Regions from separate parts of the Maridesulfovibrio spiralis genome, predicted to be linked through region 1. Evidence: predicted binding sites of a transcription regulator. Region 1 holds the regulator's gene; each other region holds the start of a gene.
The links. The regulator sigma-54, encoded in region 1, starts transcription at its own class of promoters, with help from an activator protein. The targets are predictions, from matches to a motif close to CTGGCACGGNNNNTGCTT.
Positions count from the first base shown of each region.

Region 1 (9,698 bases):
AAAGTCAGGATTAACCTGATTAATACCAGAAGTTTCAAGTCCAGTCATAATTACGGAGCGCTTGGTATCGTCAGCATATCGCCAAGTCCATGAAGAACTGGGATTATTCTTAATGTTTACCTTCTTAATTGAAACTTCAGGCTCAACCACCCAAATCTGCATTGTATGCACACCAGGAGCTTCATTATACCAATTTTTACCATTAATTGTCGCTGCCGCAGCTGTGGAAGCAAACATCAAAACCATCAATAAATTCAAACTTAAAATACGCAAAAGATATTTCATCCGCCCCTCCTATTTATCAATCAACCGCCACCTACAGCCGGAAACACGCCGACCCTGTCTCCATCTGAAAGAACTGAATCAAATTTTGAAGAGACCCCGTTGATGAAAACAATCTTAACTTCATCAATAGGAATCCCAACCCTATGAAGTACATCGTTTACAGTTTCCCCCTCAATCAAGGGGAAATTATCTGCATCTTCCGGGGCTTTATCCGCAAATGTTGCGTAGCACAGCAAGGTAATATTCATAAATCTCCAATAACTATCAAGACAATAACACGCAGTGCCGCAATGCTGAGAACTATCTTTTGAATTATAACCACTGAATGCTGCACCTCAAACTATCTAGACATAACCATCGTTTGCAAATTTAAATAAATATTCGATTAAAATCAACCACTGCAAGAGCAATAAAAAAAGTCCGGCAGGACTAATCCTGCCGGACACAAAGAAGCTATTTATACTTAACTTATGCAGAGAAAGCTTTCTCGAAGTTAGGTACAACCTGCTTTTTGCGGGACATTACGCCTTCAAGGTATACTTTGGTACCTTCGGGAGCAACGCCGAATGCTTTTTCAACAACGGAAGGATCGTCGGAAACGATGAGCATTTCGGAACCTTCTTTCATGATGTCGGTCAGAAGCAGGAAGCAGCTGTGACGGCCATCAGCTTTAACTTTTTCAAGTTCAGCGTAGAGGTCATCTTTGATTTCGTCGAAAACGGTCAGGTCAACAACTTCGAGCTGGCCAATACCAACTTTGTTGCCGGACATATCGAAATCTTTGTAGTCACGGAAGATGAGTTCGTTCATGGAAGCGCCAGCTACTGCGGACTTAACGTTGAACATTTCCATTCCGAGAGCCATAACATCTTCAACACCAGCGATCTTAGACAGTTCTGCAACAGCTTCTTTATCAGCTTCGGTGCAGGTTACGGACTTGAACATAACGGTGTCAGACAGGATTGCACAGAGAAGTACACCAGCAATGTTTTTGGGGATTTCTACATTGTAGAACTTGTACATTGCATTGATAACGGTACCGGTGCAACCAACAGGCCATACCCACATTTCGAGGGGGTTGGGAGTAGTAACATCACCGAGTTTGTGGTGGTCAACTACTGCAACTACTTCACCTTTATCAAGGTTGTCCATGGACTGAGCGAGGTCAGAGTGGTCAACGAGGATAACTTTCTGATCAGTAGCGTCGGTCATGATTTCGGGAGCAGCGCAACCGAATTTTTCGAGAACAAAAGCGGTCTCAGGAGCGAGTTCGCCCTGTGCAACAGCTTTGGTTTCTTCTTTTGCTTTAGACCACAGGTCTGCAATTGCGATTGCGGATGCAATGGTATCGGTATCGGGATTCTTGTGTCCTACTGCGATAATAGCCATAATAATTTCCTCCTAAGAAATATGGTAGCTTAATAGAGCTTGTGTCTTCTATCACAATCTTTTTTCTCTGCCAAGGGCTACATGATCCCGGCAAGGATAATAAAGCCGAATAAGACCACTCCGAAGACAAAAGTGGCGTAAGCTTTGCGCAGCCTCAGTGCTAAAAGACCTCCAAGACTAGCGGCTATCCATAAAAAAGACCATTTCATATCCACTCCGGCGACCAGAGGTCCCCATTTGTGAAAAAATATACAAAGGATATAATGAAGGATTATGGTACTTGTCCAGAAAAAAAGCCAAGAAGTGACAAAAGTTCTTAAAATAGATTGAAAAACAAGCTTTTGCGGGAGCTGATTACCTGCTTTTCCCTTGCGTGCCCAGCCGATTAGCTTGTTGTGTCCACGATTATGCCATTGCCTTAACGAATAATCCAGCCAAGAACCGAACCGGGCCAGCGGCAGACAGGCCAATAAAACGACCATGACTTGCCGTGGATCAGTAAAGGCAAAGGAAGTAGTTAATGCCAGGGCGGCAAATGTTGGAGCAAGAATATGTGGGGGAATGTAGGTTCCTGCCGGGATATTATCCAGCCAGAACAACTCAAAGAATACCGCAATTTTTAAACTTGTGGCAACATCACCCGTGACAGCACCCCAGAGAGCACCTACGACAAGAGGACGCTCAAGAAGGCCGGGATTTATCGTGAAGCGGAAAAGCGAAAAAATCGCAAAAAAAAACCAATCACCGCCACCCATACTGGAAACGACAGAGCTAATCCTTGGAACAGACTCATGAGAACCTCACCTGAACAGGATCATTGGGGACACAGCGAAAATCAAGTTCTATGCCCTGCCCTTTAAAATAATGAAGACAGGACTCATCATCCGAGCTAAGAGCCACACTGGGGGAAATTTGCTTCTTACCGGGACCGTAATGAATATTACCGATATTCACGGAATTAAACCTGAACCCGGAATCAAGTGCCCGACGAACATCGGCGCATGATGAAAAAAGAATGATCGTGCTGCCGTTTCCATTAGCAAGTGCAATAATCTTATCGTTCAATTCTTCGACAAGACAGAAAGCACAGCTAACCGACTGCGGAATAGCCAACGACATAATCTGCTGTTGCAAATCATCCCCGGCTACAGCATCGTTAGCCACGATGATATTCTTTGCGTGGGTGTACGGTAGCCAAGTTTCAATGATCTGCCCATGAACAAGACGGTTATCAATTCTCACCCACATCATGGCTACCCTTTCGTAGTTCGTTTTCGCAGCATTTCACCTGCAATTACAATCCCTTTAGCCGCAGCCTTGCTGACTTCCCCAGCCATTTTCTGCAAGGATTCATTGCGCATCTGAAATGCCTTGAGAAGCATGGGCAGGCTCACTCCGGTGACAACCTCAATATCATCTCCCTGAAGAAGGGAAAGACTAAGATTGGTAGGTGTTCCGCCGAACATGTCGGTAAGAATCAGGACTCCGTTTCCATTCTTAACTTCGGAGATATGACCTTTAAGCGATTCCACAGCGGCATCAATGCCCTGCGAAACATCCACGCTTAAGGAGAGAACTCCCTCCTGCGGACCAACAATTAATTCACCCGCTTCAATCAGCGCCTGCCCGAAGTTACCATGGGTAACGAGAACTATACCGTTTTTACTTGATTCTATGCCCATCAATCTTCCTAATAAATTCAAATATATTAACTATTTCAAATGAATATGTTTATGTTCAAGAGAAACAGAATAACCATTATCCTTAAGAGTTGCAAATACCCTTTCAGCGGTGGCAACGGAACGGTGTCTTCCACCGGTACATCCAACAGCAATAGTCAGCCTGTATCTTCCTTCCGCTTCGTAAAGCGGAAGCACATATTGAAGGAAATCGAGATATTTCTCAATAAAAATTGAACCCGGTTCCGTACCGAGAACATAATCTGAAATAGCTTTATCCTGACCAGAGAGAGGACGAAGTTCCTCTTCAAAGTACGGGTTAGGCAGGAAGCGGAGATCCATAACCATGTCCGCAGCAGTAGGAACATCGTGCTTAAAGCCAAAAGACATCACATGGACTCGGAGACCTCTCGTCTTTTCACTTAACTCAGCCCACTTTTCCTGAATCCTGCGGCGAAGATCATGAATAGAATAGGTGGTGGTATCAATAACGAGATCAGCCTGCTGCCGGACTTCACCGAGAATCTCCTTTTCCCGTTCCAAAGCCTGTTCCAATCCAATATCTCTGGACTCAAGAGGATGCAGACGTCGGGTGGTTGCATAGCGGCGCACCAGCTCTGGAAGACGCGCTTCAAGGAAAAGAATGCTGGGCGTGTAGCCTTTGCGGGTCAATTCTTCACGAGTGCTTTCCCAGTCGGAGCTGAACTCCAGCTGTCGCAGGTCCATCCCCAGCACCAGCCCACGGTATGCATTGTCTCGGGTGTTGAACAAATCTACCAGACGGGAAAGCATCCCTGCAGGCAGACCGTCGACGCAGAAAAAGCGTAGATCCTCAAACACCTTTAGCACTGTGGATTTCCCGGCGCCGGAAAGACCGGTAACAACAATCACAGGAAAAGAGTCATCCGTAACCACCTTGAAGCCCTCCTTTAACTCTAGCCCACAAATAAAATTAGCAATGACCTAGGTTCATTGCTAATCTAATTATTTATATCTTTTAAACAACTTTAATCTTATGCGATACCGAGAAGGCGAAGTAATTCATCCTTGTCCGCAGTATCGATAAAAGCCTGCCGGAACGGCTCATCCTTGAGTTGCCGCGAAATCTGGGCCAGCACCTTCAAATGAGCACCGGCCCCCTGCTCGGGGGCCAGTACCATAAAGAATATTTTACAGGGCTGCATATCCAAAGATTCAAAGTCTACGCCCTCACTGGAGCGACCAACGACAACAACTATATCTTCAAGACATTCCAGTTTTCCATGGGGGATGGCAATGCCATCCCCTATTCCTGTTGTTCCAAGTTTCTCACGATCATTAAGGACCTTCAGGGCATTTTCCACGTCTACATCAAGACCTGCGTCTTTCAGGGTGGAAACCATTTCTTTCAGAACTTCGCCCTTATCAGAGGCGTTCAGTTCATATATAACAAGATCCTTCGCCAGATTGTCAGTTATGTTCATTAGTTAGTATCCCGGGTCAATTAAACCGAAATCGCCATTGTTGCGGCGGTATATTACATTTATGGCTTCGTTGTCCGCGTTGCGGAATACGAGGAATTCATGGTCAAGGGTCTGCAACTGCTCTGCTGCTTCATCAATACTCATGGGCTTGGGAACGAAGGAGTCAGACTCCACAATCACTGGTTCCCGGTACTCTTCCTCACCGTAACTGAGAATATCCATTCGCGCAGGAGCAGACTCCTTACGCCTGTGGCTTCTCATCTTTTCATTTGCGCGACGAAGCTGGGCTTCAAGCTTATCCAGAACCATATCCACGGTAGAATACATGTCCTCGGACACTTCGTAAGCTGAGACATGCAGATGGTCGGAAGTAAAAACAACTTCCGCAACGTGTCTGAACTTATCAACTGACAAATTCACCTGCATATCAGTATTGTCAGGATTGCTGACGTACTTTGCCAACTTGGAGAAACGGCTGTTTGCATATTCCTTAAGATGTTCGGATGCGTCGAAGTTCTTAAAAGTAAATGCTACGTTCATAAAGAGCCTCCTTAGTAAGGGGTGAATATGCGTTGATTTCTCCGAACTACATTAGAAGACCTTTTTCCTTTTCGAGGAGGAGAGTATCCCCATTGCAGTTCTATACTTGGCTACGGTCCTTCTGGCGATATTGACTTCCAGCTTCTCTTTGAGAATCTCAGCGATCTTCTCGTCACTGAGGGGCTTCTTTCCGTCTTCTTCACCGATCAATTTCTTGATCGTCGCCTTGACGGATTCGGAACCGACCTGAGATCCGTCGTCCAGACCGAGAGCACTATTAAAAAAGAACTTTAGCTCATAGATTCCATGCGGAGTCGATACATACTTATTCGTTGTAATTCGGCTCACAGTGGATTCATGCATTTCGATGTCTTCCGCCACCTCCTTAAGAATAAGCGGCTTAAGCTTGGTGACACCTTCGGCGAAAAAATCGCGCTGGAATCTCACTATGGATTCAAGAACTTTATATAAGGTACGCTGCCGCTGATACAGGCTCTTCATCAGCCATTGAGCGGAGCGCATCTTGTCTTGAAAGTATTCTTTGTCATCCCCTTTTGTGGATGCCAATGTCTCCACATAAAATGCATTCATCTGCAGTTTGGGAAGACCGTCTTCGTTTAGAACTATGACAAAATCTCCGTCATATTCATAAACATAAGCATCCGGGCTGACATAGAAAGAGTCTCCACCTGAAAAACTTGCTCCCGGAAGAGGATCAAGTGTCTGCATCAAGTCCAGATAACTCTTCAAATCCTCCATGCTAAGCTTGAATTTCCTTGCAAGCGGTTTGTAACGCTTTTTTTCAAGGTCATCCAAATGATCACGTACCAACGAGACCAGAATCGGATCATCGTCGAGCTTTAAAGCCTCAAGCTGAATCAGTAGACATTCCTGCGGCGTTCTTGCTCCTACCCCTACAGGGTCGAACCGCTGGATGCGGTAGAGCACACTTTCTACATCTTCGATTTCAGCATAGCACGTTTCACAAACTTCTTCCAAGTCAATCCGTAAAAAACCTCCGGAACTTAAATTACCGATAAGACACTCACCTATGGTGATTTCTGCCTCAGTAAAATCGGAAAGACTCATCTGCCAATGCAAATGCCCTTCGAGCGAGGTTGTCTTGGTCAAACGGGCTTCAAACGAAGTACCCTCTTCATAAGACTCGGATTCACGGGAAGCGGACTGCTTTGACGTACTGGAAAATTCACCGAGATAATTTTCCCACTCCGCTTCCTTGGAAATTTGTGCTTCCTCTGCAGTAGCGGTACCTGCATCAGCATCAGCAGCATCAGTCCTTTCCTGCGCTTCAGCTTCTTCAAGGATAGGATTTTCCATCAGCTCCTGATGAACGGAATCCACCAGTTCCAAGCGGGAAAGCTGCAACAACTTGATAGCCTGCTGCAACTGAGGAGTCATCACCAGCTGCTGAGTAAGCTTTAATTGTTGTCTAAGTTCCAACCCCATATTATCAGGCCACCTTCTATTTATATCTAATTCAATTTATTTCAATCAGTTATCAGCCGAGAACAGAAAAAACACTTTCTAGGTTCCCTCAACCTTGATTCAACTATGCCACATCCATTTTCAAGATGCAACAAAGACCTCTGAATCATCTGAAATTTATGGATTTTTTATATACAGAAAATGTATATGAAAAAAGTGTACCAATGTTCTGGCAGACTGTAAATCAACAATGACAAATTTAATTAAACTTTACACAATAAAGGCCGGGATTACTGAATAAATCCCGGCCTGAATATTTAATGCTTAATGCACAGACTGCTAAAGACTAAAACTGTCCCCCAAATAAAGCCTGCGCGCCTTGGTATTTTTAACAATACTTTCCGGTGAACCATTAAGTATTACCCGGCCTTCGTACACAAGATATGCCCTGTCGCAGATGGAAAGGGTCTCGCGCACATTGTGGTCGGAAATAAGAATACCCAGCCCCATATCCTTCAACGAAGAAATAATGTCCTGAATATCAATAACCGCAATGGGGTCAATCCCTGCAAACGGCTCATCAAGCAAAATGAACTTGGGATTGTTAATCATGGCACGGGCAATTTCCAAACGGCGTCGTTCACCACCTGAAAGGTACATAGCCTTCTGGTCGGCAAGACGCAGGATGCCCAGTTGGTCCAGAAGTTCATCCGCTCTCTTGGGAATATCCTTACCGGAAAGACCGGTATGCTCAATGATGATTTCAAGATTTTTACGTACAGACAACTTTTTGAAAATGGAGCTTTCCTGCGGCAGATAGCTGAGCCCCATACGAGCCCGCTCATGCAGAGGCAGACGGGTTATCTGTTTCTTATTGAAATAGACATCCCCGGAAGTAGGCTTAACCACTCCCACCAGCATATAAAAAGTGGTTGTTTTACCGGCTCCGTTCGGACCCAGCAACCCTACAACCTCTCCCTCGCGCACAGTAAGCCCGATTCCGCGGACAACCTCTTTAGGTCCGTAGTTCTTGACCAATTTCTTGGCGATAATCGAAGACATAATTTTTCCTACTGCGACACATTTTTCGGGGTATAGAAAATAGCCTCGATAGGCTTCTTGCCGCCGACAACCTCAGCACGGTTATCTTTAATGTAAAATTTGATTTCATCGCCCTGAATATTGTTGGGGCCATCCAGCAATTCAGCATTACCTTTCATGTATATGATGGAATCACCAACCACATAAGTCAGCTTATCGCACTGACCTTTGCGCTTTTTCATCACCACCTTAACATTACCGCCGGCAACGATTTTCTTAATCTTGTCCTGAGTATCGGAAAGAGAATCGCCGTCTGGGCGTAAATAGGCAGTCAGGGTGTCAGAAGTGAGAGTTACATCCAGACGTATAACCTTTACATTACCTGAAAAAGTAATCTGGTTGCGGTTTTCGCTGAATGTCATTTTGGTAGAAGTAATCTTAATGGGAACTTCATCCGGGCCGCCGGGGACACGCTTCTTGCGCGGTTTCTCTTTCTCAACGACCGGGGCATCAGCTGAAAGATAAGTGCCATACACATAACCGATGAGCTTGGCTTCTTTATTCTGATCAGCCTTGAAAACAGGATACCACTTTCCTTCGAGTTGACCAACGACGACCGGCTGTCCTTTTTCCAGCTTATTTACAATAAGGGCTTTAACATCAGGCTCGGAACGGACATTCAGAACTGCTGTCGCATAGAGAGTTTTAGTCTCGACCGGAGCGATCAGCATTTCATCCATTGCCTTTTCCATGGCGGCAAGTTCATTGCCACGCTTCAGCTCTTCCTTAATCTTTTCATTCTTTTCAGCCTTGATCTCTGCTTTACGGGCATCAATTCCAGCCATCTGAGTCTTTTCAAGATTTGCAGGATAAGGAGCAAGGAAAGGCCCCCAAGCATAACCCCAGACCGGAGTATCATTTTTAACAATGGTATCAATACGGTAAAGGGCATACATTCCACCCTTCACTTTATTAACCTGAGCACGATGTCCGGGGCTAAGCACACCCACGGCTCTGGAAGTAGCCACAGGCTTTTCAATTACATTGATCCGACGCACCGCATACCGAATACGTGCATCGTCATTGACCATATCAACTTCAGATTGCTTGACATAGCCAAGAGCATCAGCCTCGGAAACGACCTTTGCATCCGGCTTGAAAAAGGCATACCAGCCATTCCTGAGGAAACCTACTTTGATCTTGTCTCCGGACTTGAGCATTCCACCTGTAGAAGACTTTACAGTGCGTTCCAGATGGTATTTCATGTCCTTTCCAACATAGCGGATATCCCCCCAATCCGCGAGCGGGCTATCCGCAGCAGCGGGGATGACCACTTTACGGGAAACATATCCGACCGGCTTAACATCCTTTTCATCGGAAGCCGGATAGATATGGAGCCAGCCATCTTTCTCCGGGCCGACAAGAAAGCTTTCCGCCGGGGAAAGAATCCAGACAACATTCGCCTTGAGAGAAGGCTCTGAACGGACGTTGGCGATAGTCCTTGCAATCTTCAGTTGAGATTTATCATAAGCATGTACGCTGGAGCTGGCCGTAAGAAAGGCCAGAACAAACAACACAATAAAAACAGCAGAAGAAAAAAATACTGGTACAGACCTGCCGCGCAAAAATGAACTATTTCCAAATATATTTATCAAATGAATGCTCGCTTCTATTGAGGCATTACCACCATGTCCGGTGAAATTAGGGCTTCCATTCCATCTTCAATCATTATTTCACGGGTTACAAGGTCGACCTTGACCCGGTTGGAAGTAATATAAACTGCCGGACTCTGAACTTTCACATTCCCTTCAAGGAAAAGTAAGTTCTCCTTGGGTTTAAAATCGAGACGATCAGC
Region 1 covers NZ_CP182344.1:3,612,169-3,621,866, reverse strand. The annotation lists gene ACNI29_RS16210 (hypothetical protein) at 1-285, opposite strand, end outside; gene ACNI29_RS16205 (MoaD/ThiS family protein) at 306-533, opposite strand; gene ACNI29_RS16200 (manganese-dependent inorganic pyrophosphatase) at 754-1,674, opposite strand; gene ACNI29_RS16195 (PTS sugar transporter subunit IIC) at 1,752-2,429, opposite strand; gene ACNI29_RS16190 (PTS sugar transporter subunit IIB) at 2,464-2,925, opposite strand; gene ACNI29_RS16185 (PTS sugar transporter subunit IIA) at 2,928-3,356, opposite strand; gene rapZ (RNase adapter RapZ) at 3,387-4,268, opposite strand; gene ACNI29_RS16175 (PTS sugar transporter subunit IIA) at 4,367-4,816, opposite strand; gene hpf (ribosome hibernation-promoting factor, HPF/YfiA family) at 4,820-5,356, opposite strand; gene rpoN (RNA polymerase factor sigma-54) at 5,408-6,823, opposite strand; gene lptB (LPS export ABC transporter ATP-binding protein) at 7,142-7,864, opposite strand; gene ACNI29_RS16155 (LptA/OstA family protein) at 7,873-9,498, opposite strand; gene lptC (LPS export ABC transporter periplasmic protein LptC) at 9,513-9,698, opposite strand, start outside.

Region 2 (9,698 bases), 1.9 Mb from region 1:
TTCTTTCACCAGTTTTAAAGTTTTGTAGGTGGCTTCAAAATTAGCCAGTGGATCGCCGGGGCCGGTGATACCGACAACCTTGATTTTCTTCCCGGAGTCGATCAGCTCATCAAGCATGGTAAGAGCATCGTCAGGCATAATGGCTGCGGGCTGCTTGACCATGGGGGCGAAATTGGTCCTGCAAAAAGTTTTCGGAGCAACCGGGAGATGAACACGGGTTACAGATGCGCGGGCTGAAGGGCCAAAGCAGGGATGTGAAGTTGAAGTGGTCATGTGGTGCTCCATGAAATTAATTATTCAAAGGATGGCTTGTGAGTTTACGGTGGCGAAGCCATGATCAGAGTTTTTGGGATTCTCAAACCCTTTTTTCAAAAAGGGTTTGAGGCCCCCGGCAGGGCCGCCGGAGGCCTACTGTTATTAAAGTACGAGTTCGAAAGTTTCTTCGGGGGTGTCACGGTCAATGCGATCCATGAGCAGTCCGAGGATTTTTTCGAGCAGGCGCAGACCGCCTTTGTAACCCACGGTTGGGAAGTACTGGTGTCCCTGACGGTCAGTGATGGGGAAGCCCCAGCGCAGGAACGGAATATCTTCGTCGCGGGCAATGTATTTGCCGTAGGAGTTACCCATGAGCAGGTCGACGGATTCGTTTTTAATCCACTGGTGCATGAGGAACATGTCGCCTTTTGCTTTGACCTTGCATTCGTAAGGCATGTCGGCGGTGAGTTCCTTGATCCGTTTTTCGAACTTCTTGCCGGGAGTTCCGGTAACTACGTAGACCGGGCACATATCGATGGAACGGAGGAATTCCACCATGGAAATGAGCTGGTCGGGATCACCGTAAATGGCGACTTTCTTGCCGTAGAAGTACTGATGCATGTCAGAGATCATATCCACCAGCTGTCCGCGTTCGTAGGAGATGGTATCGGGGATGGATACTCCGGCTACGGTGCGCAGTACGTCGATGAAACGGTCGGTTGCCTGCAGGCCGAAGGGCATGTCCAAAACGGTACAGGGAACTTTGTGCTTGGAGTCAAGCCAGCGTGCGCCGTCTGCGGAACACCATTCACCAAGAGCGATGGTTCCGGTGGCCTGTCCCGCTTCACGCAGTTCCTTGATGGTTACGCCCCCGTCGGGGAACATCTTGTATTCGCCGCTGAGCGGTCCGTTCAGGACACCGGAGGTATCCGGGAACATGGTGATGTCCACGCCGATCATGGAGCAGATACGTTTGATCTCTTCCATGTCGCAGGGTTCCACCCAGCCGGGGATGATGTTGACTTTGCCGTTCTTCTCTGAGGTCGGTTCGGCCAACTGGGCCATGGCTTTGACCATGTTGGAGAAACCGGTAACGTGCGAACCCACGTAGCTGGGGGTCGGCGCGCCGAATACGGTCTTGCCTTCGGGGATTTTGCCTTCCTTGGTAGCCTTGGTGATGATCTGGTTCAGGTCGTCACCGATGGTTTCTGAAAGACAGGTTGTGTGTACGGCGATCACTTCCGGTTCGTAGACCGTGAAGATGTTATTGATGGCCTGAATAAGGTTGGCCTGTCCGCCGAAGACCGATGCGCCTTCGGTGAAGGAACTGGTAGCAGCGGAAACGGGTTCTTTATAGTGTCTGGTCAGCATGGACCTGTGGTAGGCGCAGCAACCCTGAGAACCGTGAGAATGGGGCAGGCAGCCTTTGACGCCCAGCGCGGCGTACATTGCACCGATGGGCTGACAGGTTTTAGCCGGGTTAACGACCAGTGACTTGCGTTCTTTTATTTCTGTGGGGGTGTGTCTGAGTAACATTTTTTTCTCCTTCTCTCCTTCGTCCAGAGCGTCACACAATGTTGAGATGTGCGGCGCAAGATAAAGGCAGGAACGAAGCATACTGAAGCGTATGTGAGTTTCTGGCTTTATCGCAGCAACGAAGCAGATCGCTGTTTTGTGGCGCTCTGGCTATTCCCAAACGAAAGTTGCTGTTAGCTCGGGGTTTTCCTGCCAGGGGGCCTTCATGTAGCTCCAGACCTTGCTGCCGACGAGACGGTCGATTTCTTTGTAGAAATTGACTGCGCCCTTGAAACCTGCGTAGGGACCGCCGGAATCGTAGCTGTGCAGCTGTTTCATGGGTACACCCAGTTTCTGGATGGAGAATTTTTCCTTGATGCCCGCGCAGAAAAGGTCAGGCTTGAGGAGTTCCACCAGTTTTTCAGCTTCGTACTGGTTCAGGTCGTCAATAATGATGGTGCCTTTATCCATGTCCGGGTTCAGGCCGTCGTAATGCTTGAAGTCGTAACCGGCATCTTCGAGGGCTTTGATTTCCGCCTCGGTTTTGCGCGGACGGTAGAGTTCTGGATCTGCTTCGACCTCGATCTCTTCAATGTTACGGGAGTCCGCGTCCACTTTGATGTCCGGGATTACGCGGCGGCCTTCGTAGTCATCGCGGTGACCGAACTCGTAACCTGCGGAAAGGGTCTTCATGCCCATCTCATTGAACAGTTCCTGATAGTGGTGCGCACGGGAGCCGCCGACGAAGAGCATTGCGGTCTTGCCTTCGGTGCGGGAACGCACGTCTTTGGCAATTGCTTCGACTTCGGGCATTTCCTCGGCGATGACTTCTTCGATTTTGGCGATGAGCTTTTTGTCGCCGAAGTATTCGCCGATCTTGCGCAGGGACTTGGCGGTCGCTTCCGCACCGATGAAGTTCACCTTGATCCACGGGATGCCGTATTTGGTTTCCAGCATGTCTGCCACGTAGTTGATGGAACGGTGACACATGACACAGCTGAGGTCGGCATGCTGGGCCGATGCAAACTGATCGTAGGTGGAGTTGCCGGAGAAGGTTGCGATGTTGGTGATGCCGCATTTTTTGAGTACGCGGTCAATCTCGAAACCGTCACCGCCGATGTTGTATTCACCGAGCAGGTTGATTTTGTATTCTTCTTTGCGCGGTTCCTTGTTCTCGCCCACGAGGTGGGTAAAAACCTGGTTGTTGGCGATATGGTGACCGGCGGACTGGGAAACTCCCTTGTATCCTTCACAGGAGAAGGCGAATACGTTGCAGTCGCCGAGCTTGGCTTTCATTTTTCTGGCAACGGCATGCACGTCGTCACCGATCAGGCCGACCGGGCAGGTCGAAAAGATACAGATGCCCTTGGGATGGAAGAGGTCGTAAGCTTCCTGAATGGCGGCTTCCAGCTTCTTTTCACCGCCGAAGATGATGTCCTGATCCTGCATGTCTGTTGAGAAGCAGTAGGGCATGTAGTTCTCACCGTCCGGACCGGCAGAGGTCTGGTTGCGGCGGGTCAGCCAGGAATAGAATCCGCAGCCGATGGGGCCGTGGGTGATGTTCACTATGTCGCGGGTGGGGCCCATGATAACGCCCTTACAGCCTGCATATGTGCAGCCGCGCATGGTGATGATGCCGGGAATGGTTCTTACGTTGGCGACGATTTCAGGCGGTGCTTCGCTTTCAGTCGCTTCATTGATCATGATCTGTTTGGCGCGCTTGCGGGCTACTTTGGGCGGATACTTCTTCAGAAGTTCTTCCTTGATGTCCGCCGGGTCCCACTGCACCACTTTAGTTTTACTCATCTCATATCTCCTTGAGTGGTTAGGCGATGGACTTCGCGCCTGTTTCTCCGGTTCTGACCCTGACCGCATCGCCCATGGGGCAGACGAATATCTTGCCGTCACCGGGCTTTCCGGTTTTGTTGACCTTGATTATCTCTGCTACCACTGCGTCCACGGATTCTTCGGGGACCACTGCGGTTAGGATTCGTTTCGGGTAGAGCTTTCCTTTTTCACCGAGGACTGCGGCGGCTTCTTCGTAGCCTTCTTCCGCTCCTTCAAGCACTGCGGTGTTTACGAAACCCTTTCCGCGGCCCTGTGCCTCGTGGGCGAAGAAGGCGTCTATGCCAGCTTCGGTGAGGGCTTCCTTGGTGCGGTTCATCATGTTCATCCGCACAACTGCGATGACTTCTTTCATGCTATGCCTCCTCAACCGGAGCCGCTTCGTTTATGCCGGAGCTGATGGTGTAGACGTCTTCTACGTCGGTTACGAAAATCTTACCGTCACCGAATGCGCCTTTTGCGCCGGAACGGGCTGCGTCCATGATGGTGTTGATTACAAAGTCCTTGTCGTCGGCTTTGACTACGCTCATGAGCATGGTCTTGGGGATCTCGTCATAGGTGACTTCGCCGATCTTGATTCCGCGCTGTTTACCGCGTCCTGCAACGGAATATTTGGTTACTGCGGGGTAGCCGTTGTCCATGAGTGCGGCCAGTACGTCGTCCGCTTTTTCCGGTCTTACAATTGCTCTCACCATGATCATGATATTTATCTCCTTGCTCTGCTGTGGGTATTTGATGCGCTGCGCGCTTTAGATGAAGAATGCCTTCGGCGACCCTGCCGGGGGCCTTAAACCCTTTTATTGCGCCCCTTCCTGCGGATTTGTGGGAAAAGGGTTTAAGAATCCCAAAACTGTTTATTACGGCTTCGCCGAGATGCTTTATTAATTGGGGTAAATTAAGCTTCTATGCTTCCATCAGGCCGTAATCGAGGAGCAGCTGTTCCAGTTCTTCGATTTCAAGCGGGGTGGGCACGACGAACATTTCGTTTTTGTCGATGGCTTCGGCAAGACCCATGTATGCAGATGCCTGCGGTACGGAATCGTCCCATTCGATTACTGTTTTACGGTTGATTTCCGCGCGCTGTACGTCGTTGTCGCGGGGGACGAAGTAGATCATCTGGGTTCCGAGTTTCTTGGCCAGCTCTTCGATCATCTCTTTTTCGTTATCAACGTTACGGGAGTTGCAGATAAGGCCGCCGAGGCGAACTCCGCCGGATTCAGCGTATTTCATGATACCTTTGCAGATGTTATTGGCCGCATACATGGCCATCATTTCGCCGGAACAGACAATGTAGATTTCTTCTGCCTTACCGTCACGGATAGGCATTGCGAATCCACCGCAAACAACGTCACCGAGAACGTCGTAGAAGGCGTAATCAAGGCCTTCGGATTCTTCATATGCGCCGAGGTTTTCGAGCATGTTGATGGAAGTGATGATCCCGCGTCCTGCACAACCGACGCCGGGTTCCGGGCCGCCGGATTCAACACACCAGGAATCACCGAAACCGGGTTTGCGGATATCCTCAAGCTCTACATCTTCACCTTCTTCACGAAGGGTATCGAGAACGGATTTCTGGGCCAGCCCGCCCAGCAGCAGACGGGTGGAGTCTGCTTTGGGGTCACAGCCGACGACCATTACTTTACGGCCCATTGTTGCCAGTCCGGCTACAGTATTCTGGGTGGTGGTTGATTTCCCGATTCCGCCTTTTCCGTAGATTGCTACCTTTCTCATTTTTTCTCCTCCATGTGGTTTGGATTTAATTTCGTTGTTGCTGACTCTCTAATGGCAATCCCCGTGCCAAGTGCGTTTTTGTTGGGTAAGGTCTGGAAATAAAAGATTTAAATGCGAGAGATTAAGAAAGATAAAGACCTGCGAAAATTGTAGATTGCTACTAAAACAATGTACAAAATTGTAGGAACCTACATTTTTGAATGTAGTGTGTGGTGTGTGGCGTAGGAGGGTATGTTATATAAATTAAGGTAGATAGAAAGGTCGTGTTCTTTGGCATCAAAAATGCTTTATGGGTTTTAGTTAATTTTAATCTATTGGAGCATTACTATGTTGATCGATACCACCCTGCGTGAAGGCGCACAGTTGTTCGGGGCATATTTCAATCTGGAAACCCGCAAGCGCATCGCATCCTCACTCATAGCTATGGGAGTGGATGAGATCGAGCTGGGTTGGGTCGGACAGGAAGACCTGCCCCTGTTTGCCGAGCATGCCCTTAAAATCGGCAGCTCTACCGCCCTTAGTGTCTGGTCCCCCTGCCGGGAAAAAGACATTGAGATTGCGGCAGGTCTGGGATTGAAACGCATTAATATCGGGGTCCCGGTTTCGGACCTGCATATTGAAAAAAGACTGGATTCAGACCGTCAGGCCATATTGCGTAAACTGGCTTCTGCCGTGCGCACAGCATCCGGATGCGGTTTTGAATATATTTCCGTGGGACTTGAGGACATTTCCCGTGCAGATGGAGATTTCGCCCTTTCAATGGCCCTGCATGCCGAGGTCTGCGGAGCATCAAGGGTCCGTCTGGCGGATTCTCTGGGGCAATTGACTCCCCTTGCCATGGAAAAGCTGGTCAGGAAATTTAGAGGCAAGCTCAACATCGATATTGCCGTGCACTGCCATGATGATTTCGGCATGGCTACGGCGAACTCTTTCACCGCCCTTGAAGCCGGGGCAGACTACGCGGATTGTTCGGTGGTCGGTATTGGTGAGCGTTCAGGCATTGCCGCCACCGAGGAACTTGTGGCCCGCTTGGCCCTGCGTGAAGGCAATGCCCGTTACTCAACCGCAGTGCTCAAGGAAAGCTGCATGCTGGTCGCATCTGCCGCCAAGGTTGCTATCCCGCGCACAAAGGCCGTGGTCGGCACTGATATCTTTGCCTGTGAGTCCGGGCTGCATACCCATGCACTGAGCAAATCACCGGAGCTTTTCGAGCCTTACGATCCCGATTCCGTGGGCACATCCCGTAAACTGGCAGTAGGCGGTAAGAGTGGACGCGCGGCAGTGCGCAGTGCCCTTGATGAATACGGCATTGATTGCGGTACGGATAATCTCTCGACTCTCACCGAGGCTGTGCGTCAGCTTTCCCTGCGTCTTGAACGGCCCCTGACCCGTAGTGAATTTATCAAACTCAATGACGGGGAGGTCTACTCATGAACACCTTAAGACGAATTTATTCAACCGAGGCCGGGGAGCTGGTGGCCCAGCATTCCACCGATGACCTGCGCCGCAAGACATTGCAGCCTGTGCAGACTTACGCCAACGGCACAGTGAAGTCATTGCCCCTTGAAGATCGCACTCCCATCTTCACGCCGCTGGGAATCATCGAGGCTGAGATGGTAACATTCTACGAGTCCGGTAAGCTGAAACGGGTTTTCCCGCTGAATGGTAAGCTCTCCGGCTATTGGAGTCAGGAGGATGAAGGCAGATTGGCAGATCTGCTGACAATCGATACCCCGGCGGGGCCGCTTAACGCCAAGGTGATCAGCCTTTGTTTTTTTGAGGACGGAGGCTTGCGCTCCATGACACTCTGGCCGGGGGAGGAACTGACCGTGCAAACCCCGGTAGGTCCCATCAAAACCCGCGTGGGCATAAGTTTCAGCCCCAGCGGACGTATCCGCTCCCTTGAGCCGGCAGAACCGATTCCGGTGCCAACGCGTATCGGCATGATTAACGCTTTTGATTCCGATGCCGTAGGCATTAACGGAGATTTGAATTCGCTGGTATTTGATAACCAAGGGCAGGTCGCAGGGCTGAGCACAACATTGAGCATGGTCCGTGCCCGTCATTATTCAGGCCGTAAATTCCTCTTTGCGCCTGAGAGCCGTGAATCCCTGTGTTCGGAAAGTGAGGAGGAAATTGTGCCCATGCGGATGGTTTTTGACGGGCAGGGAGTAGAGATCGGCCTGAATCCGAAAGCGGAACCGGCCTATATTGATTTTGCGGACTACGAGGTCAGCAGTGCACCGTTTCTGCCGCAACTGGATAATCTGTCGCAGGGGCTGATCTGTTCTGTATAAGTTTACCAGTCTCTCAATTTGCCCATATCTGAAAGGGGAAGCGAGGGACCGAAATCATATTTTCCGGGCCGCTCAAAGCGGGAAAGTTTATCAATCACCAGATTTCGCAGCTCTTTTTCAAGGGCTGCGTTTTCCATTTTCAGGGCGGGTACAACGAATGTTTTCAACCGTTCCCCTTCTTCCGGGCGCATAAGCCGGACCGAGCATGCCTTCACTGCCGGATGCTTCTTGAGCACTTCTTCCACCCGCGCCGGATAAACGTTTATGCCGCCCACCTGCACTGCTTTATCTGAGCGTTTCAGCGGCCTGAAATTTGTTGCGCCCTGCCATTCAAGATTATCCTGCAAGGTGTGTAATTGTTTGGAGCCGTCTGCTGCGGTCCGTTTGATGGAAGAAATTCCGGTCCGCTCCCAGTGAGCCAATAAGGTGTACAGGTCCGCCGGGTTGTGGCGGTAGCCGACCCCTCCGGTTTCTGATGAACCGTAAACCTCGGTCATGCGGGCAAGCCCCAGCGCGCACAGACTGGTGATGGTTTCTGCCGGGCAGGGTCCGGTGGATGTTACTCCGTAGACATTCTCCGGGAAATCGCAGTGAAGTTTTTCCAGTTTTTTCCAGAGCAGGGGAAAGGCGATAATCAGGTCGCCGCTGCTCATCTTTTGAATCTGTTCCTGTCCGGGCAGTGACGGCCAGAATTCAGCCGGGATATCCAAAGCCTTGGGCAACAGGATGGAAAATAGAAATCCGTAAATATGATGGCGGGGAACATAACTGATGATCTGTTTGCGGTCCGCAAAAAGCATGGCGAGGGAGTGGATTTCCTGTTCAAGGTCGGCGAAAGTTGATTTTGCGGCAACCGGTTTACCGGTGCTCCCGGATGTGAAGAAGGTCAGGTGTTGCGGTTTTCCTCCGGTCTCGGAGAAGATAAGCGCAGCCAGTCCGGTCAGGCTTATGCCTGCGGGAAGTGGTGATTCAAGGCCGAATTGTCGTGCGATGCGTTCAAGTATTTCTTGCGGCTCATCAAAGATCTCATCACCGGGAATAAATCCGCCGGGCAGGGATTGCCCCTGACATAATTCCAGTTTCTGGTTGTAATTCATTTCTGCCAGCAGGGTTGAGGAAATCATTTCCTCGATATCCGGCATAGTGAGTGCGAGTTCTGCGGGCATGATTTATTGCGTGGGGTTGATGGAGATCAGCCCGAAGTTTTTCCCTGCCTGTTCAATGCAGTTGCTTGAGCCGAGCTTTGCTCCTTGTCTCGCAGCATGGGCAAGTTCTGCTCCGGCAGCGCAGGGCATGTCCTCCTGCCGGGAGGCAGTGGCAGGTATCCCAAGTTCCATTAATCCGGGGAGCGTCCGGGCCGGGCTGAATATAGAAGCAGGCAGTACTTTTTCTTGCAACTCCTGCGGGCTGATGGCTTCGAATTCAATTGCCCCGTACTTGCTTTCGGATTCATCCGCAGGTCCGAGCAGGAAAAAGCAGGCTCCTTCACCTGTTTTTAGCAGTTCGCCGGATAAATTCTTAGCTTGCAGCAGGCGGCGGGTGTTTTCTTCCAGCAGGGGTGTTTTTTCATCGACAAGGCCGAGGAGTACTCTTTTTACCCGTCCTTCGTTCAGCCAGCATCCGGCTGTCTGCAATCCGGCAAGCACTGGTCCGTGCGATTGGCAGAGGGTAGTGTAGGGCTTGGGATTATTAAGGAAAACAGCCAAGGTCGCCGCCGGGATATTGTGTACTGAATGGGAGAAAGCCAGCGGTGAGGCGCAGCCCGCTCCGTGGTCGATGATGGAATCCAAAAATTCGAAGATGGTCTGCGAGGGACCGTAACCGGTGCTAAGCACAATGCCCATGTCATCGGGCAGGGGCAATGGGTTTTTGAGGTCTTCCTGCACTGTTCCTGCTGCGTCGTGCAGGGCGCGGCATCCGGCCAGCATGGTCATGCGGGTGAAGTGGTCCACCCGGCGCAGACGGCGCGGCGCGAAATATGAATTGAGATCGGAAGTATCAACCGCAGCTCCTTTCTCAGCGAGTGCGGTTCCGATTCCATGCAGGGCTACACGC
Region 2 covers NZ_CP182344.1:1,065,025-1,074,722, reverse strand. The annotation lists gene ACNI29_RS04840 (NifB/NifX family molybdenum-iron cluster-binding protein) at 1-273, opposite strand, end outside; gene nifK (nitrogenase molybdenum-iron protein subunit beta) at 418-1,791, opposite strand; gene nifD (nitrogenase molybdenum-iron protein alpha chain) at 1,942-3,576, opposite strand; gene ACNI29_RS04825 (P-II family nitrogen regulator) at 3,596-3,970, opposite strand; gene ACNI29_RS04820 (P-II family nitrogen regulator) at 3,972-4,319, opposite strand; gene nifH (nitrogenase iron protein) at 4,519-5,346, opposite strand; gene ACNI29_RS04810 (LeuA family protein) at 5,674-6,780, shown strand; gene ACNI29_RS04805 (hypothetical protein) at 6,777-7,643, shown strand; gene ACNI29_RS04800 (AMP-binding enzyme) at 7,646-8,809, opposite strand; gene ACNI29_RS04795 (beta-ketoacyl synthase chain length factor) at 8,813-9,698, opposite strand, start outside.
Region 2: ACNI29_RS04810 (LeuA family protein) is a predicted target of sigma-54. The motif match lies at 5,617-5,634, and genes of this name have one in related genera.

Region 3 (9,698 bases), 1.7 Mb from region 1:
GTTGTTTTTTAAAAGTATGGTTTTTACATTGTGTAAGTACAGTTTGTAAAAGCTGTTTACGTGGAAAGTAAAAACTCACTTCAGTTGATTGTTACGACTGCGTTAAGAAGGCCAGAGCAGTCTTTATCTCGAGTTCAAAATTTATGAAGCTCGAATTTTAAGGTTAGATAAAATAAGCGCCTATGTCAAATAAGATTGATTTTTGTTTGAAAGCGGCTCTTTTTGAGCTGTTTTAGGAATGTTTTTGAGCTGGGTAGGTCTTACTAGATTAATTGGTCTAAGAGGGCGAGAATGGGTATAATCAGGGATAATTGCTCCCATTTAATTAAAAGCCCGGAAACACGCGCTTCCGGGCTTAAATGCTGATCAAACACAGTCAGCTTGAAAACTTATTGTCAGAACTTTTTGCAGAGATTCTGATAATAATTATTATCGGCGGGTTAATCCGTATTTTTTCAATTTGTATTGCAGGGTTCTGCGACTGATACCCAGTGCATCCGCTGTGCGCTCGCGGTGGTGCTGGTTCGCTTCAAGGGCGTTTATCAAGGCCTGACGCTCGGCATCATCCAAGGTCGGTGTTGCGGCTGCCGGAGCCGGGGCAGCTGTCGGGGCCGGGTGTGGAGCAGCGGGAGCTGCTTGTTGCGCGCCTGATTCGGGTGCTGTCTGCCGGGGGACAGGATTTTGGACCTGTGGGGGAAGAAGTTCCGGTCCGAGTACCTCACTTCGGCTTAGAATAATGGCCCGTTCAAGCACGTTTTCCAGTTCACGGACGTTGCCCGGCCAGTCATAGCGGCTGAGAACATCGAGGAACGAGGGTGTTACCGACCGTACTTTCTTATTGTTTTTCCGGCCCAGCTTTTCCAGCAGGTAGGCTACCAACGAAGGAAGGTCTCCTACGCGTTCTCTAAGGGGAGGGATGCGGATTTCGAGAACACTTAATCGGTAATAGAGGTCCTCACGGAAATTTCCTTTTTCTACTTCTTTTTTCAGGTCACGGTTGGTTGCTGCTATAATGCGTACGTCGGTTTCCACTGGGGAAACACTGCCCAGTGGCTCAACTACCTTCTCCTGCAATGCACGCAGGATTTTGGCCTGTAATACCGGGTCCATTTCCCCGATTTCATCAAGAAAAAGGGTTCCGCCTGAGGCGAGTTGAAAACGTCCGGGCTTGTTTGTATTTGCGCCGGTGAAGGCTCCTTTCATGTATCCGAAAAGTTCACTTTCCAGCAGATCTGCCGGAAGTGCAGCACAGTTAACCTTGATCAGCGGTTTGTCCGCCCGCAGACTGGAGCGGTGCAGACCTTCGGCAACAAGTTCCTTACCTGTGCCGGATTCTCCAAGCACGAGAATAGTAGCTTCTGAAGGTCCGGCCTGTTCAATCAAATCCTTTACATGGAGCATTCCTTGTGAACTGCCGATCATTTCTTCGCATGCTCCGGCTGCGGATTTGAGCTTTTCGTTTTCGTCTACCAGACGGGAGTAGTCGAGTGCTTTGGTCATGACTGCTTTCAACTCTTCGTTATCAGCAGGTTTGGTCAGGTAGTCGAAGGCTCCGTGTTTCATGGCAACAACTGCGGAGTTAACGTTACCATAAGCAGTAAGCATGATCACCGGAAGTCCGGGCACGACGGAGTTCAATTCTTTGAGCAGTGTCATGCCGTCCATGCCGTCCATGCGCATGTCGATCAGGGCTGCGTTCAAGGTCAGGCCGGGGAGGATTTCAAGGGCCTGTTCTCCGGACTGTGCTTCGTGCACGGTCCAGCCGTCGCTTTCCAATACGGCGCGGATAAGCATGCGCAGTGACGGTTCATCGTCAACTATGAGTACGTTTTTTCCTGATACATTCATTATTCATTATCCTCATTACGCATGGTCGGGAAGAATAGTTTTACGCAGGTTCCCACCGGATTCTCTCTGTCTTCCGGCGCGGAGATTGTTACCCGTCCGTTATGGCCGCGCATAATTGTATTAACAATGGCAAGGCCGAGGCCCGTGCCCTTGGGCTTGTCGGTGAAAAATGGCTCAAGGGCGTGTTTGCGGATGTCTTCAGGCATACCCGAACCATTATCACAAACACTAAGCCATACCCCGTGCTCGGTTCTTTCGGCAGTTATGGAAATATAACCGTCCTTTTGCGGTACAGCATCAAGGCTGTTGACCAGCAGGTTTAACAGTACCTGCCTGATGCCGTCCGGGTCGGCGTAGACTTCGGTTGTGTTCAGCTCAGAATGCAGCCGTGTTCCTTTATGTTCAAGATCAAAACCCATGAGAGTCTGCATGGAATCGCAGATTTCGCGCAGGTCCAGAATTTCCGGGTTAAGCTCGTGCGGTTTGGAGAGGTAGAGCAGGTCGGTCACAACCCGGTTCAATCGGTCTGCCTCTGTGAGCATGGTGGTGGCGTATGTCCCGTAGGGCTGTTCGTCTTTGAACTTATCCGCAAACAGCTGGGCGAATCCGCGCAGAGAACTCAGCGGGTTGCGGATTTCATGCGCTACCCCGGCTGCCAGTGAACCGATTGAAGCCAGCCTACGTGCTTCGTAAAGGTCCTCTTCAAGTCCGGCGATATCAGTGCGGTCACGGATGATGATCATGGTCCGTTTTTCGGCCCTGCTTTCAAAGTAGGGGAAGAGTATTAGTTCTAGGTTTTTACCGCCCAGACGGACATGTTCCCAAATAACTTCTCCCCGTTTGAAGTCCTGCAGGGATTCATAGGAAAAGTCATTCCAGTTTTTGCCCACCAGAGCTTCATCCGTATTGCTTTGCAGCAGTGTGTGCGCTGACCCGTTGGCAGCCAGGATGGCGCCCTGCGGAGAAAGGGTCAGCAGTCCGTCAGGCATGTTGTCGAGCAGGTTGGCCTGAAAACGTTCAAGCCGGGTAAGTTTCTTGCCTTCTTCCCTGCGCTGGAAATAGGCCACAGCGAGCAGCCAGAGCACCAGTCCGGCCAGAAAAATATATCCGGTCTGGAGCAGTGCGGCCCTGCGGTACTGGTTGAACTGGCGCAGATGCTTCTCCGCGCTCAAGCCGAGCAGCAGGTAGGTTTCCTTTCCCGGCGGGGGCATGAATCCCCGTTGGCGTTTGTTGTGTCCGTACAACCTTTGGAGGATCGGCTGACCCACGGTCCCGTAGAGCAGAGCGGCTTTCCCCTTGATCATTACCGGAGTGCTGGATTCCCGCATTCTGGTAACCATACTGAAAAGTGACGGCGGTGGAGTGTAAATCGGACTGCCGTCTTGATTTTGTTCCACCACCAGCATGGGTTTCTGGTCCGGTCCATAGAGCGCGATATAGAGCAGATCGCCTTCAGCGACCATTTCCCGGAAAAGCTCCCGTGCTTCGGGCATGAGGTTATCGGGCATGCGCCTGTTGTGCATCCCGGGAGAGCGCATACGCCGTGCGCCTTCCACCAGCTGGATATCCAGCCCGCGAGCAATGGAGCGGGCTGAAAGCAGCATATGTTCAAATACTGTCTGATGCATCTGACGCAGGTTGTGCCATGTGAGGTACAAACTTCCGGCCCCGAGAAGAATCAAGGCCAGCAAGGCCAGTGCAAGAGGCAGTTTATGTGATTTTTTTGAGCTTAGTTCCATTAAGTGTGTCGATTAAGGATTAAGAAGGGAGCTGATCGCGCGTGGCGAGTCCAGTCCCAATGCCCCTGCAATTTCCTTTATGGGGGTGTTTTTGTCAACAACCACGCCCTTTTCCCGCAGGATGCCTAGGGCTGTGTTCAGGTCCAGATTATATTCGGCACAGTACTTTTCAAGGCTCATGCGTCCTATCCCTGAACCGGATTGCCCGGAGTGTTGTTTTAAGTCACTGCCGGGTTGATTCATGACCGGGTTCTGCTGCGGCTGGTCTTTGAGGATTAATTCATGCAGCTCTTTGGGGGTAAGTCCGGCCTTGCTGGCAATGGACTTGATTGTCTCTTTGGTAGATTCAAGTTCAAAGCCAGCTTTTTTTATGGATGCAGCGGCTTTCTCAACATCAAGCCCGGTGCGTTTGCAGAAAATTGCCAGCGGGCTGAGTTCGGCGTGTCCGTATGGAGGAGTCCCATATTTGGCTTCCCCTTGAGCCTGGAAGTATTGGCAGAACTCCAGAACCTGTTTCATGGGCGGAAGTCCGGCGAGGGTTCCGAAGGTAACAAAAAGTGTAAGCAGCAGGCTGACGAAAAATGCAGGGGATGTGAAATTTGCTTCTCCGGCCTTTTTTTTCAAGTAGGCGAGAATCAGTTTCCAGTTCAGCCAGATGTGCAGGATGGAAATGACAAGGAAAAGTACACCCAGACAGATGTGCATGTCGCCCCATTGTTCTTTGCTGAGGCCCAACATGGTCCAATCCGCCCAGTAGGCTACCCTGCCTTGGGGAACTACATATAAAACGATGCTGGTGATAATCAGTGCGATGAAAGAGAAAAAGCTGGTTAGGGAAGTAATTTTTCTGAACATATTAAGCTCCTGTTGTTTTTCTCTGATCTGAATAGCTTAAATGTGGTCGCGCTTGGAAGTGTTTTAATAAAAAAAGGAGGACCGGTTAGTCCTCCTTTTTTGCCCGTTTTCCTGTAATTATGTGTAGATGAACGTTATTTAAGGTTTTTAGGAACTCTGGCCGGGACATCCACCCGCAGGACAGTTGCCCCTCTGGTAGTTTCCGCAGCCTCTGCCGCCCTTACCGTATCCCTGCCCCATGGGGGGGAAGGTCAGGCCGGTCTCTTTTTCAATTTCATCAGCCATCTTTTTATGTTCTGCGTAGAGCTTATCCCTTACTTGGGAAAGCTCCTGCACCAGAGCATGGATGGTTTCTTTGTCGGCTTTGCCGGAATCCACCAGTGCTTTAAGTTCAGTGTGTTTTGCCCACTGTTCACTTTTCAAGGTCTGGAAAGTAGATTCGTATTTTTTGATGATATCCTGAACCTGATTTTGTTTTTCAGGTGTCAGCTGCTCATATGCAGCCCAGTTACCGTTGTGGTAACCAGTGTTCCGGTAACCGTTCCGTGCCATTGCGACAGATGAAACTGCCAGAACCAGCACGACGATCAAGGGAACAAGAGCTTTTCTGTTCATATGATCTCCTGATGCGGTTAAAAGTTGTTGCCCTCTCGAATTCTCATAAAGCATGAGCTGTGCCAAAGTCTTAAAATCAATAAAGTCAATGGTTTGCTTTTGGCGGTGCGTGGTCTGTTGGTTGTGAAGTGCAAAAGTGATGTGCATTAATTTGCACAAGAGTGCATGCGTACGTGCAGTTCATAAGCAATGTGTGCAGAGAGGAAGTGATGGCGGATGGATGAAAGGTTCTTGTTGCTGGAAATAAAAAAGGAGGCCCGGGGATGGGGCCTCCTCTTGACAGGGGGAAGGAGTGAACCTGTCTGATCTACGCAGGATGATGAGATATATGTAATTAAGGGTGAGGGGGGCTGGTTAGGAGTTCCAGCATCCTCGGTCGTTATTGTGGTGTCTGCGGCCATTGCGGGGACCGTCGTCGAAGTCACGGCCTCCGAAGCCGAATCCACATCCGCGCATTGGCATTGCAATTCCTGTTGCTGTTTCGATTTCATCATTGACCTGCTTACGGAGACCAAAGCGTTTTGTTCTAAGGTCGGTCATTTCCTTAACCAGCTTGGTGATGGTTTTTTGGTCTGCTTTGCCGGAGTCCACCAGTGCGTTCAGTTCGGTGCGCTTGGCCCACATCTGTGTTCTGATGTTCTGGAATTCATCCTGATGTTTTTCGAAAATGGCTTTTACTTCCTGTTGCTTTTCCGGGGTCAGCTGCTCGAATATCTGGCGGGGTCCGTTCTGGTATCCGTTCTGGTCTCCTCGGTTGTTGCCGCCACGGGCCATTGCTGTTCCGGCCATAGTCATGACCATTACTGCTACGATGGGAATTACGATTTTCTTTTTCATTATTGCTCTCCTTGGGATTAGTCGAATAAACTATTGCTAACTCGTTAATCCCTCTAAAGCATCAGCCGTGCCAAAGTTTCTAAACTCCTAAACTGTTTGAATTATAGGTTTGTTTTCTACCAAATAGGTCTGAAAAGGAGAATGCAAATAGCTGCGCAAGGATGCACAACTTGTGCAAAAATAATGTTAAAATGCACAATAGAAACTTAATGTTTCTAAATATTTCTGCCATCTTCCAGATAGATTGTGTCCTTGGCCATGCTGGCATGGATGCGGTCATGGGTGACCATGGCAATGGTCAGTCCGTCGCGGTTAAGCTGCTGCAGAATTTCCATGATTTCATTGCCGGTATTCTTGTCCAGACTTCCGCATGGTTCATCCGCAAATAGAATGGAAGGCGATTTCACCAACGCCCGGGCAATGGCGACCCGCTGCTGCTCCCCACCTGAAAGCTGCCCCGGCAGACGGTCCTGCTTACCTTGCAAACCAACCCGCTCGAGACAATACAATCCCCGCTGCAAAAGCTCCTTGCTTACAGGAGCTACGCGGTCTAGAAACGGCAGGAGCGCATTCTCATGGGCTGTCAAATAGGGCAGCAGGTGATGCGACTGGAAGATGATGGAAAATTCTTCCTTCCTGAGCCTGTCGGTTTCTGTGCCTGATATTGATGTGATCTCGCGGTCCTTGAAATATACTTCACCCTGTTCCGGGCGCAGCAGGCTGGAGATGACGCTGAGCAGGGTCGATTTGCCGGACCCGGAGCGGCCCACGATTGAGGTGAAGCCCCCCTCTGGAATGTTGATGGATACGTCCTCCAGTACGGTTACCGCTGCGGAGCCTTCGCCATAGCTGTGAGTGATTGATTCGGTTCTAAGCATGATAAGTCCTTATAGTGAAACAAGGGTTCGTGAGGGATCAACGCGGGTGGCACGCAGGGAAGGAATAGTCGCCGAAAGGAATGCCAGTCCGGCAACAGCCAGAAAAGTCAGTCCGAAAGCCTGCGGATCAAATACTATCTCAGCTTCGCCCATGTTCAATCGCTGCAATATTTCTGTGCTGGCAAAAAAGCCGCCAGTGTATCCCAGTATTCCGGAGATGCAGCCCATGAGCAGAGCTTCAAGGCAGAATATGGAGAACACAGAGCTGGTGGAGAATCCCAGTGAACGCATAAGGCCGATCTCTGTTTTACGTTCGTTAACCGCCGAGAAAATGGACAGTCCGATCATGAAGCAGGCAGTGAGCAGGATAACGCCGCTGACCGTCCAGGCCATCTGGTTCACAAAGCCGATGGCCGACATGCGTTGCTTAACCACATGCTGTAATGCTTTAACTTCAGCACCGGGAACTGCTCCCGAAATCTGCTGCACTATTTCATCAATGGGACATCCGGCGCAGAGGGCTGCAACTTCGATAAAATGTACGGCTCCGGGACGTCCTACACTGTTACGCAGCAGGTCGATATCCATGAAAATTACGTTGTCATCCTCAGTTCCTGTAGGGTCGAGGATTCCGGCTATTAGCAGATTGTTTCCTTCAATTTCAAGGGTGTCTCCGGGCTGAAAACCAAGTTTGGCGGCGGCATTGAATCCGATGATAATTTCATTCTGCTTTTCCGGAAAACGTCCCAGCGGATACCAGTGGGTTTTGATACTCAACTCGTCAGCCATGCTGACTCCGACGACTGCCACTTGCTGGTCTTTAACTTTCGAGATTGCGGCAAATTTAGGTGCAACTGCGCTGAGCCTTTCCTTCAGTTCAATACCGCGCACGGCCCTAAGTACCGGTGCTCCGTCAAGTTCATGGGAACCGTAGGCCACATTGCCGAGGTCCAGTCCTCCATAACTTACGGACAAAGACTCAGTCTTTGGGGTTATCAGTATGTTGGCCCCGAATTTACTCATTTTCTCTTCAAGACTGTTACCCACAACTGTTGAAAGCAGCTGGATGGAGACCACCGACATAACTCCGATGGTGAAAACCGCGCAGAGCAGAATGGTGCGCAGGGGTCTGCGACCAAGGTTGCGCAGAGGAATGGTAAATAGATTCATTCGCAAAGCTCCTTAGAAGTAGATGGCCCCGGAGCGGACCGCATCAAGGGAAATTATGAGATTCTCGCCTTCAGTCCGCCTTTGCAGCGGTGAAGGATTGCAGCCGCCCTTAACTACATTGATACGTGTGGAATGGAAGCGCATGCCGCAATTATTGCAGACCATGAAATCACCCTGCTGTGAGTATCCTTTTTTGGATTTGTAGCAGACATCACAGGCATCGAATGCGGCTCTGATTATTCCATCCTTGCTGCGGACAACGAAGAAACGGATTTCTTTACCGTCCAGATCTATTGCATAGTAATGAGCTTTACCGTCGCTAACTTCGTTGAGAGGAATGGTCAGGTCTTTGTCCCCCACCTCCATCCCGGCTACGCTGTTCACCGGCAGCAGTAAAAGCCCCAAAAGTAAAATCAATTTTTTCATGAAAACTCTCCTTTGAAAAATTCTATACCGTAAAGGTATGCAATTGATGTGCAAAGAGAGTTATTTCAGGTGGAAGGGAGTCTACAAGAAAGATATCAGTCTTAAATCAGGATGCTTGTGCAAATCTTTTGCACATAAGTGCAAGAGGCGTTAAGCGTCTTCCATCCACTGGAACATCCCGCAGCTTTTGCAGTCAGCACAGCCGTTGGGCGGACAGACGGGCGTCTTTTGCGCTTTCTGAAAACGCTGCCATTCGCGCCAGAGGTAGGATTTTTTAACTCCGGTATCGATAAAATCCCAAGGCAGGGTGCTGTCTTTATCCAGCGGTTGGTCGATGAAACGTTGGTGATCACCTTTGCAGAACTTTGATGCCTTTTTCCAGCCACCGTTCTCGGCGGCATAGGTTATAAACTCCGCCAGCGATTCATCGCCACGGGAAAGCATTCCCTGCAATCGGGCTTGAAAGGGATTATCCCCGGAAAAGGCCATCCCTTTGAACTTTTTGGTTAGTCCTTTGACTTTGGAAAGGATAGCTTTGAGATCTTTTTCGGAAGGCATGGGCGCCCATTGAAGCGGAGTCCATGGTTTTGGTACTAGGCAGCTTGCACCGAAAGTGATGCGCATGAATTGTTTTTTCTTTTTGCCCTGACCGCGTTTGCGGGCCTCATCCATTTTTTCGAGCATGAGGGCAAGTTCGTCGTAATCTTCGTCGGTCTCACCGGGCCAACCCACGATTACGTATACGCGTAAATGATTGACTCCTTTCGCGGCGCAAAGTTCCACGGCGCGCAGGAAGTCCTCTTCTTCGAGATTTTTGCTGGCAGCATCGCGCAACCGTTTACTGGCTCCTTCAAGGGCAAGGGTTACGGTGCGTACCCCTGAAGCGCGCAGGATATCGAGAAGTTCTTCTGTCAGTCCGTCGGCACGAACGGATGACAGGGAAAATTTGGTTTTACGTTTCTTAAGCCACTCAATGTAGGGAATCAGATCCGGCCAGTCAGTGAGGGCAGTACCCACCAGTCCCACCTTAGGCGGGTCGGCTAGTTCCACTATTTTTTTGAGCTGGTCAATGGATGCGTGGCGTGGCGGTCGATAGATATATCCGGCAGCGCAAAACCGGCAGCCGTATGGGCAACCGCGGTTGACTTCCACCAGGAACATATCTTTGAAAACCGCTTCCGGGCTGATAAAACATGAGTATGCCGGATCACTCAAAAGAGGGACTCCGTGACCTTCGTCAATAGGTCCGGGAGGCAGCACAGCCCTGCGCACCTGTCCCTTGGTCATGCCGGGAACGTAAACCCCATCCCGGTCTTTGATCAGCTCCAGA
Region 3 covers NZ_CP182344.1:873,661-883,358, reverse strand. The annotation lists gene ACNI29_RS03965 (sigma-54-dependent transcriptional regulator) at 430-1,848, opposite strand; gene ACNI29_RS03960 (two-component system sensor histidine kinase NtrB) at 1,848-3,587, opposite strand; gene ACNI29_RS03955 (DUF4405 domain-containing protein) at 3,600-4,442, opposite strand; gene ACNI29_RS03950 (periplasmic heavy metal sensor) at 4,590-5,057, opposite strand; gene ACNI29_RS03945 (Spy/CpxP family protein refolding chaperone) at 5,412-5,894, opposite strand; gene ACNI29_RS03940 (ABC transporter ATP-binding protein) at 6,110-6,772, opposite strand; gene ACNI29_RS03935 (ABC transporter permease) at 6,782-7,942, opposite strand; gene ACNI29_RS03930 (DUF2318 domain-containing protein) at 7,955-8,368, opposite strand; gene ACNI29_RS03925 (radical SAM protein) at 8,519-9,698, opposite strand, start outside.
Region 3: ACNI29_RS03950 (periplasmic heavy metal sensor) is a predicted target of sigma-54. The motif match lies at 5,106-5,123, and genes of this name have one in related genera.